4 regions of the Blautia sp. HCN-20427 genome follow, and region 3 is predicted to be linked to each of the others. Evidence: riboswitches for the same ligand, from Rfam matches in the RefSeq annotation. Region 3 holds a riboswitch; each other region holds the start of a gene.
What was found. A riboswitch is a leader RNA that binds a small molecule or an ion and turns the genes downstream of it on or off. The one in region 3 is predicted to bind thiamine pyrophosphate.

Region 1 (4,961 bases), on a different contig from region 3:
TTTGCGCATGGAACTGGATTTGGATGACGGGCAATATATCTACGAGGGAGATATTGTTTACCAGCAGACAGAGTATGAGTTTGAAATTGACGCGAATACAGGTTCCTTCCTGAAGTGGAGCGAAGAGAACTACTAAGAAATACAAGAGGAAGATGTGGCACGAAACCATATGGAGAATGAAAATGCTTTTCCTATTTTCTTTTCCATAGCTGTTTTGTGCCACATTTATTGTAAACAAAAAGTATATTGTAAACTTAAAAGTATAATAAGGTTGACAATTATTGCTACCCTATGGTAAAGTGTAGGAAGAAAAATTGAAAAACAGCAACAGGAAAGGAAAAAGAATATGACAACAATAGCAGGGGAACGAAATAAGACACAAGATTTGGTTTATGTGAGTATTTTTGCAGTATTAATTGCAGTATGCTCCTGGATTTCCATTCCGGCGGCGGTGCCATTTACACTGCAGACTATGGGAGTTTTTACTGCTGTGGGAATTTTAGGCGGAAGAAGAGGCAGCATGGCGGTTTTGATTTACATATTGCTTGGCATCATAGGAATTCCGGTGTTTGCAGGATTTACAGGAGGAATTGGAGTTCTGGCAGGAACTACCGGAGGATATATTGTGGGATTTCTGGTTTCTGCACTGGTGATGTGGGGGATGGAAAAATTCTTCGGAAGAGGAAAGGCAGCGCTGTTCTTTTCCATGCTTGCAGGACTGTTGGCCTGCTATACCGTAGGAACTCTGTGGTTTCTGGTCGTGTATACCAGCCAGACAGGTCCAGTGGGAATCGGCGCAGTATTAGGCTGGTGTGTCATTCCTTTTATTATTCCGGATTTGCTGAAAATTTTGTTGGCAATGGTTTTGACAAAGAGACTGGGAGGCGTTATCAGAAGATGAGAGAAGAAAGGCTTCTCAGATTGCGGGCACATCATGGTATGTGCCTTGCTTTTTTTGAGGGAAAAGGGTATAGTGACGGATTTACAGCGCATATGGAAAACGTTCTGGCAGGCATGGAGCAGAATCCAATCTTGCAAATTGTGACAACAGGGGATATTCTATGTAAGAAATGTCCAAATTTAAGGGAAGATATCTGCATTAGCCAGGATAAAGTGGAAGAATATGACCGAAAGGTGCTGCTTGCATGTGGACTGGAAGAAAATTGTGTCATTTCCTGGGAAGAGTTTTTTCATTTGGTGGAGAAGAGTATTCTGAAGCCAGGCAGACGGGAGGGAATCTGTGGGCATTGCCAGTGGGGTGAAATTTGCAGGAGGAAGGAGCAGGAGAGATATGGAGGATACGAAGGAACAGCCAAAGATTCGTAAGGCGGAGAAAGAGGACTACAGAGAAATCGCGGGATTTATGTAGCAGGTGCATGATTTGCACAGCCAGGCCAGACCGGATATTTATAAAGATGTGCAGCATTTTTATACATTGGAGCAGTTTGCAGAAGACATGGCTAACCCGGAAATCCTGTTTTTGGCAGCCAGCGTAAGCGGAAAAATGGTGGGCATGTGTGAGATAAAGTATCATACAGCCGGAGGAGGCAGTATTACCAGAAAAAGGCAGAGAGCCTATGTGGAGGCAATTTGCGTGGACGAAAAATATAGAAACCGGGGTATCGGAAAACTGCTGCTTATAGAGGCAGAAGCGGAAGCCAGACGCAGGAATATTTTTAAACTGGAACTGACAGCGTGGAATTTCAATCAATCGGTATTGGAATTTTACAGAAATTATGGACTTCGGTGTCAGAAAGTGATTCTGGAAAAGGAAATTTAGATTGGAAAACCGGAAAAAATGTGGTACACTATAGCTAATCACAGAGGAGGTTTAAGACTATGAGAGCAGAATTTGATGAAACATTAGTAACAGGAAATGAGATGATAGATTCTCAGCATAAAGAACTGATTGGCAGAATTAACCAGCTTCTGGAAAGCTGTGAAGACGGACAGGGTAAAATTAAAGCAGTAAAAATGCTGGATTACCTGTTGGACTATACAGAATTTCACTTTAGTGCAGAGGAGAAACTGCAGGAAGAAATGGAATATCCGGGTATCAAAGAACATAAGGAAAAACATGCGGAATTCAAAAAAGCAGTAAAAGAATTACAGGAAATGCTGGAAGAGGAAGAAGGTCCTACAGAAGCTTTTGTTGCACAGGTACAGAAAAATGTTGTGGACTGGCTCTTTGACCACATCAAAGGCTTTGACCGTTCTGTAGCGGAGTACAAATTCATGGCATCGAATGCAGAGAGATTATAAGGATCAAAATTATGTTATTATTTGTGGAATATCCAAAATGTACCACCTGCCAGAAAGCAAAAAAATGGCTGAAAGAGAGAAATCCGGAATTTTCAGAGCGCCATATTGTGGAGGACAGACCTTCCAAGGAAGAATTAAGAGAATGGTATGAAAAAAGCGGACTTCCTTTAAAGAGATTTTTTAATACCAGCGGGAATAAGTACAAAGAACTTCATTTAAAAGACAAACTGCCTTCCATGACAGAAGAAGAGCAGTTGGAACTTCTGTCCACAGATGGGATGCTGGTGAAGCGTCCGATTCTGGTGGGCGAAGATTTTGCACTTCCCGGCTTTAAGGAGAAAGAATGGACAGAAAAGCTGGAAAATGCATAAAAACAATTTCATATGCAGTCAGGGGAGCCCGTAGGCGGGCTGAGAGGAAGTGCTCAAACTTCGACCCTTTAACCTGATATGGGTAATGCCAGCGTAGGGAGATGTGAAAACCGGGAGACGTGCTGACGTTTCCCGGTTTTTACGTCTCCGAAAGAAAGGAAAAGACATGAAATGTAAAAAAGAAGATATGCAGCTTTATGCAGTGACAGACAGAACCTGGGTGGGAGAAAAGTCTTTTGAAGAACAGGTGGAAGAATCTCTGGAAGGAGGAGTTACCTTTTTGCAGCTGAGGGAAAAACATTTAGCAGAAGAAGAATTTTTCAAAGAAGCCGTAAAAATCCGGCAGTTAGCAGCAAAATACAAAGTTCCCTTTGTGATTAATGATAACGTGGAAATTGCCAGGAAGGTGCAGGCGGACGGTGTTCATCTGGGGCAGAAGGACATGGGGCTTTTGGAAGCCAGAGAAATACTGGGGCCGGATAAACTCATTGGTGTGTCCTGCCGGACTGTGGAGGATGCCAGAAAAGCAGAAGCTCTGGGTGCAGACTATCTGGGCGTGGGAGCTGTATTTGGAACTTCTACCAAGAAGGACGCAAAGCCTGTTGCAAGAGAAGAGCTGCAGGCCATTTGCCGGGCCGTTTCCATTCCGGTGGTAGCTATCGGAGGCGTGAAAGAAAGTAATCTGATGGAATTAAAAGGCAGCGGCGTTTCCGGTGTTGCTGTGGTTTCCGGGATTTACGGACAGAAAAATATAAAAGAGGCCTGCAGGCGGCTGCGGGAACTTTCAGAAGAAATGACGGCAAGGAGTATGAAAAAAGTTCTGAGCATTGCAGGTTCAGATTCCAGCGGCGGAGCAGGTATCCAGGCCGATATAAAAACCATTACTGCACACGGTCTGTATGCCATGACAGCCATTACTGCCCTGACTGCACAAAACACTACCGGAGTTTACGGGGTTCAGAACGTACCGCCGGAATTTGTGGCAAAGCAGCTGGACTGTATTTTCCAGGATATCTGTCCGGATGCTGTGAAAATCGGTATGGTTTCAGACAGCCAGATTATCCATGCCATTGCAGAAAAACTGCGGGAATATGAAGCCGAAAATATTGTGGCGGATCCGGTCATGTCAGCTACCAGTGGGGGAACTCTTATGCAGAAAGAGGCAGAGAAGGCAATAAAGGCAGAACTGTTTCCGCTGGCTGATGTGGTGACCCCCAATCTCTTAGAGGCGGAAATTCTGACAGGAATGAACATTCATACAGGAAAAGATATGGAAAAAGCGGCGCAAATCATTGGAGAGGGCATGGAGGGAGCTGTGCTCTTAAAGGGCGGACATTTAAAGGAGACGGCAGATGATTTGTTGTATTTTGAAGGAAAATTTATCTGGTATCCAGGAGAAAAAGTGGAAAATCCCAATACACACGGCACTGGCTGCACGCTGTCTTCTGCCATAGCCTGTAATCTGGCAAAAGGTTATGATGTGCCGGAGAGCGTCAGAAGGGCAAAAGCATACATTACCGGAGCCTTGCGGGCACAGTTGAACCTGGGAAACGGCAGCGGGCCGCTGAATCATATGTATGCGTTGAGAAAAGAAAATGTGGAAAATATTTTTGAGAAATACATGAAGGAAACTTGAAAAAGGGGTGGGGCAGTGGTATTCTTTTTTGAGAATACTACGAGAAAAGCAGAAAGGAACATTTTCACTATGTATTACAGAAAACCCCACTATTATCAGGATTTTGTCTGCACGGCTGACAAATGTCCGGATACCTGCTGTGCAGGCTGGCAGATATTCATAGATGAGGAATCTCTGGAAACCTACAGTCGGGTGAAGGGAGATTTCGGTATCCGTCTTCTGAACTCTATTGATTGGTCTGTGGGAGCCTTTGAGCAGTATGAAAAGCGCTGCAGCTTTTTAAATGAAAAGAATTTGTGCGATATCTATAGGAAACTGGGCCCCTCCTCACTGTGCGAAACCTGCAGGCAGTATCCAAGGCACACAGAGGAATTTGAAAACCTGCGGGAGCTGTCCCTGTCTCTTTCCTGTCCTGTGGCAGCAGAAATGATTCTGGGCTGCAAATCCAGAGTGGAATTTCTGGAAGAAGAGGACGATTTGGAAGAAATAGAGGAAGATTATGAAGACTTTGATTTTCTGCTTTTCGGAAAGCTGGAAGAGGTGCGAACGTATCTTTTTCAAATCCTTCAAAATCGGAAATACAGTATCAGAAAGCGAGTTTTCCTATGTCTGCACATAACACAGCTCTTCCAGAATGCTTTGGAAGAAGGCATACTTTTTGAAGTGGATTTTGCGGAAGAACTGCAGAAAGC
Region 2 (4,961 bases), on a different contig from region 3:
ATTGCAGGAGAGACTGAAAGAAAAGGATTTGCCGCCGGAAATTTCCAGCATGGAATTTGTCCGGGATTTGCTGGCAGCAGTTCCCACCTCAGCCAATGTAAAATACTATGCCGAAATCGTAGCAGAGAAATCCATGCTACGGAAACTGATTAAGACCACAGAGGAAATCAGCAATGCCTGCTATCTGGGCAAAGAGAAGACTCAGGACATTCTGGAAGTGACGGAGAAAAAAATCTTTGACTTGGTGCAGAATAGGGGAAGTGAAGAGTTTGTGCCTATCCGCCAGGTGGTGTTAAACGCCATTGAAAAAATCGAGAAGGCTTCCAGAACCCAGGGCAGCGTTACCGGTATTCCCACAGGTTTTATCGATTTGGATTATAAGATGTCGGGATTTCAGCCTTCGGATTTGATTCTGGTGGCGGCCAGACCTTCTATGGGAAAAACGGCTTTTGTATTGAATATTGCCCAGTATATGGCCTTTCACAGCGATGTGACAACGGCTATATTCAGTCTGGAAATGTCAAAGGAGCAGTTGGTAAACCGTCTCCTGGCTCTGGAATCCAAGGTGGATTCCCAGAATATTCGAACCGGTAATCTGGAAGACGAGGAATGGGCGAAGCTGATTGAAGGCGCCAATATTATCGGAAAATCAAACCTGATTATTGATGATAAACCTGGTATTTCTATCTCGGAACTGCGTTCCAAGTGCAGAAAATATAAGATGGAACACAATCTGGGCATTATCTTTATCGACTACCTGCAGCTGATGACGGGGAGCGGAAGAAGCGAGTCCAGACAGCAGGAAATTTCAGAGATTTCCCGTTCTCTAAAGGCACTGGCAAGAGAACTGCATGTACCGGTGGTGGCTCTTTCCCAGTTGAGCCGTGCAGTAGAGCAGCGTCCCGACCACAGACCCATGCTTTCAGACTTGCGAGAGTCAGGGGCCATTGAGCAGGATGCGGACGTGGTTATGTTTATTTATCGTGATGATTATTATAATAAAGATTCCGAGAACAAAAACATTGCGGAAATCATCATTGCAAAACAGAGAAATGGTCCTATTGGTACCGTAAATCTGGTTTGGATGCCGAATTATACGAAATTTGTGAATATGAAAAAATAAGAGGCAGCCGCTTTCATGCGGCTGCCTCTTGGAATATCCGGTATCACTCGTCATAGATGCTGACAATTTCCCCTTCCAGAATCCGGTTCATATTTTTTACAGCGCAGAAGTTTCCGCACATACTGCAGGTATCTTCTTTTTCCGGTTTGGCCTCTGCCCGGTAGCGTCTGGCTTTTTCCGGGTCCATACTGAGCCGGAACATTTCTTCCCAGTCCAGCCTTTTTCGAGCCGTGCTCATGGCATAATCCCAGTCAGAAGCCCCATGGATTCCTTTGGCAATGTCCGCAGCATGGGCCGCTATTTTAGAAGCGATAATCCCTTCTTTTACGTCCTGTTCGTCCGGCAGACGCAGATGTTCTGCGGGAGTGACATAGCACAGGAAAGATGCACCGTGGGAAGCTGCTACAGCGCCGCCTATGGCAGCTGTAATGTGGTCATATCCCGGTGCAATGTCTGTCACCAGAGGACCCAGTACATAAAAAGGTGCACCCTGACATACGGTCTGCTGGATTTTCATATTGGCTTCAATCTGATTTAAAGGCATGTGCCCCGGCCCCTCGATAATGACCTGTACATTCTTTTCCCAGGCCCGTCGGGTTAACTCGCCCAGTGTCACCAGTTCTTCTATCTGGGAAATGTCCCCGGCATCTGCGATACAGCCGGGACGGCAGGCATCTCCCAAGCTTAAAGTCACATCGTATTTTTGACAGATATCCAGAATCCAGTCATAGTGTTCATAAAACGGATTTTCCAGTCCGGTCATTTCCATCCAGGCAAAGATAATAGAGCCCCCTCTGGAAACAATGTTGGTAAGCCGCTTGTTTTCTTTGAAACGGCAGGCAGTGCTTTTATTGATACCCACATGAATAGTCATAAAGTCCACGCCGTCTTTGGCATGCATTTCTACAATATCCAGCCATTCCTGTGTGGTGATGTCTTTTAATGGTTTATGGTAGTAAACCACAGCGTCATAAATCGGTACAGTTCCAATAATGGCAGGGCACTCCTGAGTCAGCTTCCGGCGGAACTTTCTGGTATCCCCGTAAGAACTTAAATCCATAATGGATTCTGCACCCATTTCCACGGCGCTTTGTACCTTCTGCAATTCCATATCAACGTCTTTCCAGTCCCTTGAAGTTCCCAGATTCACATTGATTTTCGTTTTCAGCATAGAGCCCACGCCGTTGGGATTTAGACATTTGTGCAGTTTGTTGGCCGGAATGACGGCTTTTCCCTCTGCCATGTACTGACGCAGTTCTTCGGGAGAGATACCTTCCTTTTCGGCAACAAGTTCCATTTCCTTTGTGATGATACCCTGCCTTGCGGCATGCATTTGTGTAGTGTAAGTCATAGGTTTTCTCCAATCTTTTATTTTTTAAACCAGAGAATCCGAACCTGCGGCACAGCCATTTTCCACAAAAAAGAAAAAGTCTGTGCCGAAAGGATGCACAGACATATAAAATCAGTATGTGTAAACTCCCTACGTTGGCATAATCCAAATCAGGTAATACAGGTCGAAGCCAAACTTCCTCTCAGCCCATGGGGCTCCCTGGTTATTTTTTATCAGTTTAGCACCGCTTTAAGTAGTTGTCAACAGTTTTTGTCGAACGTATTTTCTTGCAATTTAACAGGGGTTTGTTATAATAATTAGGAGAAACAAAGAAAGGGGTCAGTATATGCAGAAGGCCATTTATTCGGTTTCGGAGGCAGTTCACTTTCTGGGAATTCAATCCCATGTGCTCAGGTACTGGGAAGAAGAACTGTGCCTTCCGATTGGAAGAAACGAAATGGGACACAGATACTACACCCGATGGGATATTCAGGTTTTTCTGAGTATTAGAGAACTAAAGAAAAAAGGGTATGCACTGAAAGAAATAGGAGAACTGACAACCCTTTTTTATAAAAATCAGGCAGAGAAAAAACAACCTGAACATAGAACAGCGACCCTTTCCGTATCAAGGGAATTTATGGAAATTATCAGTAAACTTGTAACGGACAGGCTTCAGGAAAAAAATTCCGGGGAAGAGAGGTATAAAAGACTGGATGAGCGAATCCGCAGCTGCCAGCAGTACAGGCGGGAAGCGGCAGCGGCTGTGGAGAAGGAAGGGCAGAAAAAGAAACGGTTTTTTCAGAAAAAATAAAACGAAGAGGCAGGAATCACGAAAATTCCTGCCTCTTCGTATACGCTTCATGATACAAAACATCATAGATGTTTCTGTATTATGTAAATCTTAGCCTTCTACGATAGCTTCTGTAGGACAAACACCAGCGCATGTTCCGCAGTCAACGCATGTATCAGCGTCGATAACGTATTTGTCATCACCTTCGGAAATAGCTTCCACTGGACATTCACCAGCGCATGTTCCGCAGCTTACACATTCATCTGTAATAACGTATGCCATGATTGTACCCTCCTTATATATTCTGAACCTTGCGATTCAGTTCTTAGGGTTATTCTAATATATTTATTTCTATAATACAAGTCTTAATTTAGAAACATAGCAGGATTTTTTTGTGCATACAGGGGAAAAAAGGGAAGCGTAAAATGGAGAAAAACAGTTGAATATAATGAGAAAAGAGATTATAATAAGATAATAGAAAATTTTAAGGAGGAATTACCCATGAAAGTAACACCAGATATGACAATTGGTGAACTGCTTCGTTTAGATGAAAATATTGTGCCGATTCTTATGAGAGCAGGCATGCACTGCATCGGCTGTCCTTCCGCACAGGGAGAATCACTGGCAGAAGCAGCTATGGTTCACGGAATTGACGGAAATATGTTAGTTGCTCAGATTAACGATTTTCTGGAAAATAAATAAAAATGTGAAAAACCTCCGGGCAGAGATTCTGCTGCGGAGGTTTTTTGCTTGCATCTTAGATTTTTGTCAGCTGTGTCAGTGCATTTTGCGGAATCATGCAACCGCCGTGCTCCTCCAGATAAGCCTGCTTGGCCGGGGAGAAAGAGGTACCGCTTCCATATTCGGAAAGTATGTTGCATACTTTGTTGAAATCTTCCGGCAGGGTTTTCTCCTGACGCAGTATCAGTGAATAGGTACCGTCCTTTTCGTTTTTATACAAAGCGCTGAAACCTTGGAAAAAATTATTCAGTCCGTGAGCGGCTTCAATGACAGTATCCAGATTCCGGAATGTGTACTCGCGCATTAAATTTACGGAAACCGGAGTTTCCTCAGAAATCTCAGTCTTTTTTGTCTCTTTTGTAGTTTCTTCAGAATTTCTTTCTTTCTTTTTGCGTTCCATGGCTCTGGATTTTGCCTCATAAATTTTCTGGAAAATACCCAGAATATCGTCTGCACCTTCTACTTCCACCGGAGGGGCTTCCTCAGACGATGTTCCGGAATTGCCCAGAGGAGTAAATTTGGAAAAACGTGTATCCAGTTCTTCTGGGTCGTCTACCTTGGAAATAATTAAAATAATGCTGTCTGCAGATACGGGAATGGCCTCAATCATCAGAGGGGTATTGTCTGCTTCAAAGCCAAATTCCAGGTTAGCCTGCTGCATCATATCGCGAAAGAGACTTTTGGCATTTTCACTTCCGTAAGCCAGTTCGCTTAAACGAATATGCCGCTCTTCCAAATCAGCTCTGGTAAGTGTGCAGCGTATTTGATTTTCATTTATTTTTTCTATTTTCATAACATCACATCCTGTCTGGTTATTTATCTAAAGATGCTATTTTTCCTTTTATATTATATACTATGCACCGTCGGATTGTAAAGAAGAAATACTTGCTAATTTACCGTACAGATGCTATAATAGGGAACAGATAGAGAAGACTGCCCTGTAAATTTTACAGGAAGGAGTGAAACTCAGGTAGTCT
Region 3 (4,961 bases):
GCCAGTTTTTCTATGCGGGAAAGAAAGTCTTCCCCACATAGCTTCCGGTTGGTGATACATAAAATATCAGACATAGAGGTAATCGTTTAAGACAGGCTGGAGACCTTCAGCCGCAATGTCTGCATAAACCCGGTCCAGACTGCGGCCATCGTTGATTTCAAACTGTTCGTCTCCCTGTTCCCCGTCCGTTTCCTTTCCGCTGTATTTACTTTCGTGGTCGCCGATTCCTGTAGAAACCCCTGCGGATACCTTGGTTGCTGCGATTTTTACAATGCCGTCCCGAAACTGGGCGCTTTCTCTGGAAGATACTGTAATGCCCACAAAAGGAAGAAAAATCCGGTAAGCACAGAGAATCTGGCAAAGCTGGGTTTCATGCACGTCCAGAGGGTTGATTTTGTCGTTGTTGATAATGGGCCGCAGTCTGGGGCAGGAGAGGGACATTTCCGCATGGGGATATTTCCGCTGCAGATAGTAAACGTGCAGGGCGCTGGCCAGGGCGTCTTTCCGAAAGTCAGAAAGTCCTAAAAGTGCGGAAAAAGCAACACCCCGCATACCACCTTTTAAGGCCCGTTCCTGTGCATCGAAGCGGTAAGGCCACACGCGTTTATGCCCCATGAGATGCAGGGTTTCGTATTTGTCGCTGTCATAGGTCTCCTGGAACACCGTGACATAATCCGCGCCGCATTGGTGAAGATAGCGGTATTCGTCGGTGTTTACCGGATAAATTTCCAGCCCAACCATGCGGAAATACTTTCGCGCCAGTTTACAGGCTTCCCCGATATAAGAAATATCGTTTTTGGAGTGGCTTTCACCTGTGAGAATGAGGATTTCCTCCATGCCGCTGTCTGCGATGATTTTCATTTCTTTTTCAATCTGCTCCATAGTCAGCTTCATGCGGTGGATATGGTTATAGCAGTTAAAACCACAGTATACGCAGTAATTCTCGCAGTAATTGGCAATGTAAAGAGGGGTAAACAGATACACGGTATTGCCGAAATGGCGGCTGGTTTCCTGTCTCGCTCTCTGGGCCATTTCTTCCAGGAAAGGCTCGGCGGCGGGAGAGAGCAGAGCCTTGAAATCTTCCAGGGAACAGACCGGATGGGACAGGGCTGCCCGGACATCCTTGGCTGTGTAGTGGGTGTAATCATAGGAAGCCACCTGGCTCATGACTTTTTCGCATACATCAGACTGGATTTGCTCCATGCCGGGGAGATATTCCATGTGGCTTTTCCGAAAAGAAGGGTCTGTTTCCAGACGGTGTTTCTTTGCCAGCGCCTGTTCAGAGAGATACTGAGAGTCCACTAAAAATTCGTTTTCCATGACTGCCGCCTCCTAATCGTGAAGAAAACCGGTGAGCGGGTCAGATGCAGAAGCGCCTCTTGTAAGAACTCTGCCAAGTCCTGAAAGGTAGGCTTTTCGTCCGGCTTCAATGGCCTGGCGGAAAGCAGAAGCCATGAGAGGAAGGTCTCCGGCTGTGGCGAGAGCCGTGTTTGCCATAATGGCGGCAGCGCCCATTTCCATGGCTTCACAGGCCTGGGAAGGCCGTCCGATACCGGCGTCTACGATGACAGGCAAATCTATTTCCTGAATGAGAATTTCGATAAAATCCCTGGTGGCCAGTCCTTTGTTGGAACCAATGGGAGAAGCCAGAGGCATAATGGAGACAGCGCCGGCATTAGCCAGGTCTCTGGCGGTATTCAAGTCCGGGTACATGTAAGGCATGACAAGAAAGCCTTCTTTTGCCAGAATTTCCGTGGCTTTTATGGTTTCCTGGTTATCCGGCAGCAGATATTTGGAATCCCGCATAATTTCGATTTTTACAAAGTCTCCGCAGCCCAGTTCTCTTGCCAGACGGGCAATGCGCACTGCTTCTTCGGCATTTCTGGCGCCGCTGGTATTGGGAAGCAGGGTAACGTTTTCAGGAATATAATCCAGAATGTTTTCTTCTTCTTTGGTATTGGCCCGGCGGACAGCCAGAGTGATCAGTTCTGCACCCGCATCCTTTACGGCTGCTTCAATGAGCTTGAGGGAGTATTTCCCGGAGCCGAGAATAAAACGGGAATGAAATTCGCGTCCTCCGAGGATAAGCGTATCGTTGTTCATAAATGTACCTTCTTTCTGTATGTTTGGTGTTGTACCTTAGGGTTCGGTCTGTTCTGCCAGAATCCGCAGTACCATGTGCGCCTCATGGGCGGCGCAGCACATGACCCGGGAGGAGACAAGCCCCAGCCCGCTGCCTGTGTCGCTGCTTTCGTCTCCGCAGAGATAGAAACGGGAAGTAATCCGGCGGGTCCGGACGGAGTTGGCGCTGGAAATTCCGGCCATTCCGGAAGCTGCCACCAGAAATTTTTCCGGCATGGTTTCCAGTACGCGGTTGACCAGCATGGCCTTATTTTCCGCCCGGTCAAAGGCTTCACAGATTATCTGGGCGTTTTGCAGCAATTGTGGGGTATTTTCTTCGGTCATGGTCTCTGTATGCAGTTCTAAAGAAAGATAAGGCGCAATTTCCCGGAGATTTTCCGCAAGGGCTTCTGTTTTGTACATGCCTATCTGATGGGCCTTGTACTGCTGGCGGTGGAGATTGGTGATATCCACCCGGTCAAAATCGATGAGAATCAGTCTGCCGATTCCGGCTCTTGCAAGACAGAGGGAAATGTTAGAGCCCAGTCCCCCCAGTCCGCATACGGCCACAGAAGCAGAAGCAAATTTTTGCTGCAAGGTTTGGCCGTGGCGTTCTTCCAGGGCCTTTTTCCATTCTTCTTTTGTGGGTATCATCAGCCGCCTCCTACAAAGCTGACAATTTCCAGCACATCGCCGTCTGTCAGCGTGATTTCATTGTATTTTGCTTTGGGAACAATGTGGCCATTGCGTTCCACTGCAATGCGCAGGGGATTGTAATTGGACATTTCCAGATATTCGGACAGCGTTTTGCCGTCCATAGGCAGGGAAGTTCCGTTGATTATTACCATTTTTCACCTCCATCTGGGAGCCTGGCTTGTGGAGAATTGTATATCCGTTTTTAGGAAAACAAAAAGCGGAAAGCTACCAAGTTCGGTAACTTCCCGCTGCATATTTTCACATATGTGGTTCTCAGGCGTCCCTACGTTGGCATTATCCAAATCAGGTTATCGGTCGAAGGTCATACCTTCCTCTCAGCCTGTCATACAAGCTCCCGTCTGTTTTTATTTCGTTCATTATACAACAGGACTGGTAAAATTGCAAAGGTTTTCTGTGGATTTTTGACTGGAATACGTCAATACGTTAAAAAATAAAAAAAGACAGGGGAATGACTTGAAAAGCAAGACACATTTTCGTATAATGAGGTTCGTCAGATAAAAACAGAAAAGCAGAAATCCATTAAGGGAGAATATATATGGAAAAAAAGACATTTGTGACAAAGGAAAAGCTGGAAGAAATTGTAAAGGAATACCCGACCCCTTTTCATTTATATGATGAAAGAGGTATCCGGGAAAATGCGCAGGCCATGAAGGAGGCTTTTGCATGGAACAAAGGGTTTAAAGAATATTTTGCGGTAAAGGCAACACCAAATCCCTTCCTGATTGAGATTTTAAGAGAGTACGGCTTTGGCTGTGACTGTTCTTCTTATACAGAGCTGATGCTCTCCAAAGCCATGGGTTGTGTGGGAGAGGACATTATGTTTTCCTCTAATGACACTCCGGCGGAGGAATTTCAGTATGCCAACGAACTGGGCGCTACCATTAATTTAGATGACATTACCCACATTGCGTACCTGGAAGAAGCCATTGGTACACTGCCGAAGCGTATGAGCTGCCGCTATAATCCGGGCGGAGTTTTTGAGGTTTGCAACGGAATCATGGACAATCCGGGAGAGGCCAAGTACGGCATGACGGAAGCGCAGATTTTTGAGGCTTTCCGGATTCTGAAAAGCAAGGGAGTGGAAGAATTTGGTATTCATGCTTTCCTGGCCAGCAACACAGTGACAAATGAATACTATCCGATGTTGGCAAAGCGCCTCTTTGAACTGGCGGTGCGTCTGGAAAAAGAAACCGGGGCAAAGATCTGCTTCATTAATCTGTCCGGCGGTGTGGGCATTCCCTACAGACCGGAAGAAACACCTAACGATATCCGTGTGATTGGAGAAGGGGTGCGCAGAGTTTATGAAGAAGTGCTCACTCCGGCAGGCATGGGAGATGTGGCTATCTACACCGAGCTGGGGCGCTTTATGATGGGGCCTTACGGCTGTCTGGTGACAAAGGCCATTCACGAGAAACATACCCACAAGGAGTATATTGGAGTGGACGCCTGTGCGGTAAACCTTATGCGCCCGGCTATGTATGGGGCTTATCACCATATTACCGTTATGGGGAAAGAGCATGAGCCGTGTAATTACAAATACGATGTGACAGGTTCCCTGTGTGAAAACAATGATAAGTTTGCAGTGGACAGAATGCTTCCGAAAATTGACAAAGGAGATTTGCTGGTGATTCACGACACTGGTGCCCACGGCTTTGCCATGGGATATAATTACAATGGAAAGCTGAAATCTGCGGAAATTCTGCTGAAAACGGACGGAAGCACCCAGTTAATCCGCAGGGCAGAGACACCGAAGGATTATTTTGCAACCTTTGACTGCTTTGATTTTTATAAGAAGCTGGACTGCAATCAGTAGAATTGGATTAAATGAATTTAAAATTCAAAAAAATGCTTGCAATTTGGAAAGAGTTATGCTAAGATATCTATTGTTCCGTTAGGAAATGCCGGCGTGTCGGAATGGCAGACGAGGCAGACTCAAAATCTGTTGTGGGCAACCACGTATGGGTTCAAGTCCCATTGCCGGCAGTTTTATGAATGAAGGAAAATAGAAAGAGGCTGAAATCCGCTAAAATCAAGGGGTTCAGTCTCTTTCTGTTTTCTGTTATTTTTTCTGACAGATATTGACAAAAAAAACAGTGGGTGGTAGTATTTTGAAATCAAAGGTT
Region 4 (4,961 bases), on a different contig from region 3:
TTCCGATATCTCCAAATGCATTTTTATAATAGTTCTCCACTGCTATCTGAATATTATATGCGGCTTTTAATTTTCCCCTATCTTCTCCAGAATATACCGTTTATACTCCAGAAACTCTGGCGTCAGATTAAAATCCGCCGCTCTGGGCTTTTTCTCTTTTATCACAATTTCTTCTGTGATGGTTCCCGGACTCCCTGTTAAAAGATAAATCCGGTCCGCCAGAAGAATGGCCTCGTCTATATCATGTGTAATAAAAATTGTAGACAGGTGAATCTGCTCCATGACGTTTAAATACCACTTATGCATGGCACTTTTTGTCAGGGTATCAAGGGCGGAAAACGGCTCGTCCAAAAGGGCAATTTTCTGAGAAAACATATACGTCCGCAGAAGCGCTGCTCTCTGGCGCATACCCCCGGAAAGCTGAGCCGGGTACTTTTTCTGAGTCCCTTCCAGCCCAAATTCCTGAAAATAGGGCTGCACCTGACTTCTCGCCGCCTTCTTTTTCTCCCCCCTGATAATCAGAGGCAGGGCCACATTGTCCTCAATGGTGCGGTAAGGCAGAAGCAAATCCTTCTGAAGCATATAGCTGACCTTCCCCGGACTGCCTGTAATCTCCTCCCCGTCTAAAAACACCTGTCCGCTGTCCGGCTTTAAGATACCGGAAATCACATTAAAAAGTGTTGTTTTTCCGCCGCCGCTGACGCCTAAAAGAGCCACCAGTTCTTTCTCCCCCAGACGGATGGACACGTCCTCCAGAACCTTCCTGCCGTCAAAGGATTTTGTCACATGGGAAACTTCAAGCTGTGCCATTTTTTTGCCGCCTTTCTTATTCCGGAAGATACTCATTGGAAAATCCTGTATTTTCCGGTATTTCTGTTTCTGACAGGCCGTTTTCATTCAGCCAGTTATAAAAAGCGTTCCACCGCTCGGGGCTGATATATCCCCAGCGTTCTTCCTCCGCCTTATACTGGTCAGCCAAATATTTCTGGCTGGCTTTTACCAGTTCCACATCCAGTTCCGGTGAAGCCTCACAGAGAATGTCTGCTGCCGCATCCGGGTCTTCAATGGCAAATTCATACCCCTTTTTCAACGCTCTCAAAAAAGCTTTTGCCGTTTCCGGCTCTTTTTCCAGAAATTCGTTATTTCCTATAATTACAGGTGTATAATAGTCAAATACCGGATTGATATCTTTAAACGCAAAGTAGTCTGTATCCAGACCTGCCACTTCTGTAGCTACACCAGCCCAGGCATAAAACACCCAGATAGCGTCCACGGACTTTGTCTTCAGTGCGGATACCTCGTCCGTCACTGTGCTTGGAATCAGTTCCACTTTACTGAAATCCCCTCCGTCTTCCTCCACCACGTTTTTCATCATGGCTTTTTCAATGGGAGCGTCCCAGGTGGCATACTTTTTCCCTTCCAGTCCCTTGGGACGGTCCATGCCCTCCCCTTTTCTGGAAATAATACCGGAAGTGTTGTGCTGTACAACAGCAGCTATGGCTGTATTGGGAAGTGCGTCTTCTCCCGCTACCGCCGGTGCCATCGTATCCTGAAAGGAAACACCCAACTGGGCTTTTCCCGACGCCACCAGGGCGTCTGCACCGTCCTCCGGCGGCTGTACGATTTCCACTTCCAGCCCCTCATCTTCAAAGTATCCCTTTTCCTTGGCCACATACAGACCGGTATGGTTTGTATTCGGTGTCCAGTCCAGTACAAAAGTCAGATTTTCTGTTTTATTTTCTGCTTTCTTCTCTTCTTTCAGATCGCCGGATTCCCCGCAGCCTGTAAAAGCTGTGAGAACTGCCGCGCACAAAAGCGTCGCAAAATATTTCTTTTTCATGTATCTTTTCTCCTCTGTCTTATTTCACATTTTCCCAGGGCATGGCCTTTTTCTGCAGAATTTCCACCAGCTTCATAAGAAGCAGGCTGATAATGGAAATGAGAAAAATCACGGCAAACATTTTGTCATAAGCAAATGCTTTTTTTACCCGTGTCATGTAAACCCCAAGACCGCTGAAGCCTCCCAGCCATTCAGAAATCACAGCGCCTACTACGGAATACGACACGGAAATTCTAAGACTGGCAAAAAAGTGACTCATGGCTCCCGGCAGCTTAATATAACGAAAAATCTGAAACTCTCCTGCCCCCATGGAACGCATGAGATTGATCATATCTTTATCCGCAGACCCAAAACCGTCCAAAAGTCCTACGGTAATAGGAAAAAAAGTCACCACCACAATGAGAATCACCTTTGGCAGCATTTCATATCCAAACCACAGCACCAAAAGGGGCGCAATGGCCACCGTAGGGATGGTCTGGGTCAGAACAATTAAAGGATAAAAGGCTTTGTACAGCTTTTCAAACCGCTCCATGATTACCGCCATGAGAAAACCCACGGCAATACCGCAGGCCAGTCCCAGAGCCGCCTCCAAAAGCGTTACCTTTGCATTTTCCATTAAAAGCCCGAAATCCCCCACAAAAGCCTTCCCCACATCCACCGGGGAGGGCAGCATAAAGTTGGGAATCAGCCCGGCCATGGAAACCGCCTGCCAAAGCACCAGCAGTACAGCCAGAGCCGACACGGTCCAGATTTTACTGGTGGTGTTTTGAGACTTTTCTTTCAATGGTAAGCACATCTCCTTCCGGCTTGTAGCTGACCTTAATATAAGCAGCTACAGACGGCGCTCCTGCCTTCACTGCAATATGCTGACATTCCTTTACAATGTCCATGAGTTCGTCATAGTCTCCCTCAATGGTTGTCTCAAAAGGGCCTACATAATAATTATTTCCCGTACTTTTAATATAGGCAATCACCTCGTCTACAATACGGATTAATTCCTCGTCGTCTTTTGCCTCCGGCAAAGTCTGGATAGCTACGCTTGCGTTCATGTTTCCTTCCTCCTTATTCTCTTTCTGTATAAAAAATCCCACCAGGGAGTACCTGATGGGATTCATGTCTGTATCTGAACCTGCAGATTTTACAAAATGCTTCCTACGCCGGCATTATCCGAATCAGGTATGAGGGTCTAAAACGAATGTGGTTTTATTCTCAGCCGGACTTGCTCCAGCTCCCCTTGCAACGTTCAGTTTACTGTATTTATAATTTTCTGTCAATACTTATTCCCAGGCCTCTTTCAATTTCCTCATGGCTTTTTCGATTTCTTCTTCGGTCATGCAGGCATAGCCCAGAAGTACCTTTCTTTCCGGTTCTTTTTTTATCTTGCTGCTTTCTATGCCGTATTCCGAGTATCCGTAGACCTGAACACCGGCCGCTTCTGCCCGCAAAACTGCCTCCTCTTCTGTCAGCCCGTTTGTGAATTCCAGTACCAGATGAAGTCCCGCATATTCTCCCGAAAAAGTACAGATATCCCCCATATCCCGCAGAACTTTCACCATTTTGTCATGCTTGCTTTTATAGACAGCCCGCATACGGTTCAAATGCCGCTCATATCCTCCTTCTTTTAAGAATAACTCCAGTATCTTCTGGTCTGCTCTGGACACGGTTACTGAAAAAGGACTTTTCCGCTCTGCATACTGCTCTGCCAGAAACTCCGGCAAAACCATATAGCTGACACGAATGGACGGGGCAATGGATTTGGAAAAAGTTCCCATATAAATCACACGCCCGCCCCTGTCAAATCCCTGCAGAGCCGGAATAGGCTTTCCGCGGTAACGGAACTCGCTGTCGTAATCATCCTCAATGATGTAGCGATTTTCCGCTTCCTCTGCCCAGTCCAGAAGTGCCATACGGCGTTTCAGGGGCATAACCGTGCCTGCGGGAAACTGGTGAGAGGGCATCACATAGGCAATCTGTGCACCGGAATCTTTCAAAGAGGAGATACACATACCGCTTTCGTCCTGCTTCACCGCTTTTACCTCATACCCAATGTGCAGAAAATCGTAATATGCAGTCAGGTAGGTATGGTCTTCCATGGCAATCACACGGTTTTTCCCCAGAATGGTTCCCAGGAGCATCAGCAGATAATCGTTTCCTGCTCCAATTAAAATCTGCTCCGGGCGGCACCGCATGCCTCTGGCCTGATACAGATATTCCGCTACTGCGCTGCGAAATCCATATTCTCCCCAGGGATTTCCCAGCTGAAACAAGGTATCGTCATCCTCTGAGAGCACCTGCCTTGCCAGCTTTTTCCAGATATTGTGAGGAAAACCGCCGGGCGCTATGCCGTTTAAAGAAAAATCATAGGCACAGGTTTTCTGTTCTCCCGCTGCCCTTTTAGAGGGATTCTCTTTTTCTGTTTTCCACTCTTCTGTCCTCTTCCTGCCGGGAACGTAGAGACTGTCTATTTCGCAGATATAGTAGCCTTTGCAGGGAATGGACTCAATATACCCTTCGGATACCAGCTGGTCATAAGCCAAATCTACGGTGCTTCGGCTCACAGCCAGACATCTGGCAAAGGCTCTGGACGAAGGCAGCTTTTCTCCCGGCATTAAATGCTTCTGCTGCACAGCCCTTTTGATATAGTCACAAATCTGCTCGTAAATCGGCACTTTGCTTTTTGTATCCAGAGGAATTAGTAATTCGTTCACAGGCTCCTCTTTTCGTATAACATCTTAATCATTACTGATTCAGTTTAAAAGAACTCTTCAGAGACACAATGCGGTTAAATACCGGCGCTCCCGGTTTGCTGTCATGGCAGTCCGCACAGAAAAATCCGTTTCTCACAAACTGGAACCGGTCGTAAGCCTCTGCTTTTCCAAGTTCCGGCTCTACCAGACAGCCTTTGACTACCGTAAGAGAATTCGGATTCAGGTTCAAACTTCCGTCTTCCTTATTGTATACGCCTTTTTCTTCATCTACGATATTCTCATACAGACGGCACTCCGCCTCTACGGCTGTCTCAGCGCAAATCCAGTGAATCGTTCCTTTGACTTTTCTTCCGTCCGGGGAATTTCCGCCTTTGGAGGCCGGGTCATACGTACAGTGGATAACCGTTACATTT

Region 1: it holds a riboswitch for thiamine pyrophosphate, as region 3 does, so the genes downstream of both, thiD (bifunctional hydroxymethylpyrimidine kinase/phosphomethylpyrimidine kinase) here and thiS (sulfur carrier protein ThiS) in region 3, are expected to answer to the same signal.
Region 2: it holds a riboswitch for thiamine pyrophosphate, as region 3 does, so the genes downstream of both, thiC (phosphomethylpyrimidine synthase ThiC) here and thiS (sulfur carrier protein ThiS) in region 3, are expected to answer to the same signal.
Region 4: it holds a riboswitch for thiamine pyrophosphate, as region 3 does, so the genes downstream of both, WKT17_RS00470 (thiamine-binding protein) here and thiS (sulfur carrier protein ThiS) in region 3, are expected to answer to the same signal.

What each region holds. Positions count from the first base shown of each region.
Region 1 covers NZ_JBBKBX010000004.1:24,463-29,423, reverse strand. Annotated here, with positions in the region: gene WKT17_RS03270 (PepSY domain-containing protein) at 1-136, shown strand, start outside; gene WKT17_RS03265 (biotin transporter BioY) at 347-901, shown strand; gene WKT17_RS03260 (DUF1284 domain-containing protein) at 898-1,326, shown strand; gene WKT17_RS03255 (GNAT family N-acetyltransferase) at 1,373-1,780, shown strand; gene WKT17_RS03250 (bacteriohemerythrin) at 1,840-2,262, shown strand; gene WKT17_RS03245 (arsenate reductase family protein) at 2,274-2,633, shown strand; TPP riboswitch at 2,644-2,750, shown strand; gene thiD (bifunctional hydroxymethylpyrimidine kinase/phosphomethylpyrimidine kinase) at 2,800-4,269, shown strand; gene fliB (flagellin lysine-N-methylase) at 4,339-4,961, shown strand, end outside.
Region 2 covers NZ_JBBKBX010000021.1:37,547-42,507, forward strand. Annotated here, with positions in the region: gene dnaB (replicative DNA helicase) at 1-1,123, shown strand, start outside; gene thiC (phosphomethylpyrimidine synthase ThiC) at 1,167-2,474, opposite strand; TPP riboswitch at 2,584-2,685, opposite strand; gene WKT17_RS12680 (MerR family transcriptional regulator) at 2,800-3,264, shown strand; gene WKT17_RS12685 (DUF362 domain-containing protein) at 3,355-3,525, opposite strand; gene WKT17_RS12690 (DUF1858 domain-containing protein) at 3,745-3,945, shown strand; gene WKT17_RS12695 (adaptor protein MecA) at 4,001-4,777, opposite strand.
Region 3 covers NZ_JBBKBX010000002.1:97,629-102,589, forward strand. Annotated here, with positions in the region: gene WKT17_RS01550 (thiamine phosphate synthase) at 1-74, opposite strand, end outside; gene thiH (2-iminoacetate synthase ThiH) at 67-1,320, opposite strand; gene WKT17_RS01560 (thiazole synthase) at 1,333-2,103, opposite strand; gene thiF (thiamine biosynthesis protein ThiF) at 2,140-2,775, opposite strand; gene thiS (sulfur carrier protein ThiS) at 2,775-2,969, opposite strand; TPP riboswitch at 3,080-3,184, opposite strand; gene WKT17_RS01575 (diaminopimelate decarboxylase) at 3,374-4,651, shown strand; tRNA gene WKT17_RS01580 (tRNA-Leu) at 4,739-4,821, shown strand.
Region 4 covers NZ_JBBKBX010000001.1:90,727-95,687, forward strand. Annotated here, with positions in the region: gene WKT17_RS00455 (ABC transporter ATP-binding protein) at 67-810, opposite strand; gene WKT17_RS00460 (ABC transporter substrate-binding protein) at 827-1,840, opposite strand; gene WKT17_RS00465 (ABC transporter permease) at 1,860-2,624, opposite strand; gene WKT17_RS00470 (thiamine-binding protein) at 2,593-2,889, opposite strand; TPP riboswitch at 2,974-3,085, opposite strand; gene pdxR (MocR-like pyridoxine biosynthesis transcription factor PdxR) at 3,118-4,548, opposite strand; gene WKT17_RS00480 (glutamine--tRNA ligase/YqeY domain fusion protein) at 4,580-4,961, opposite strand, start outside.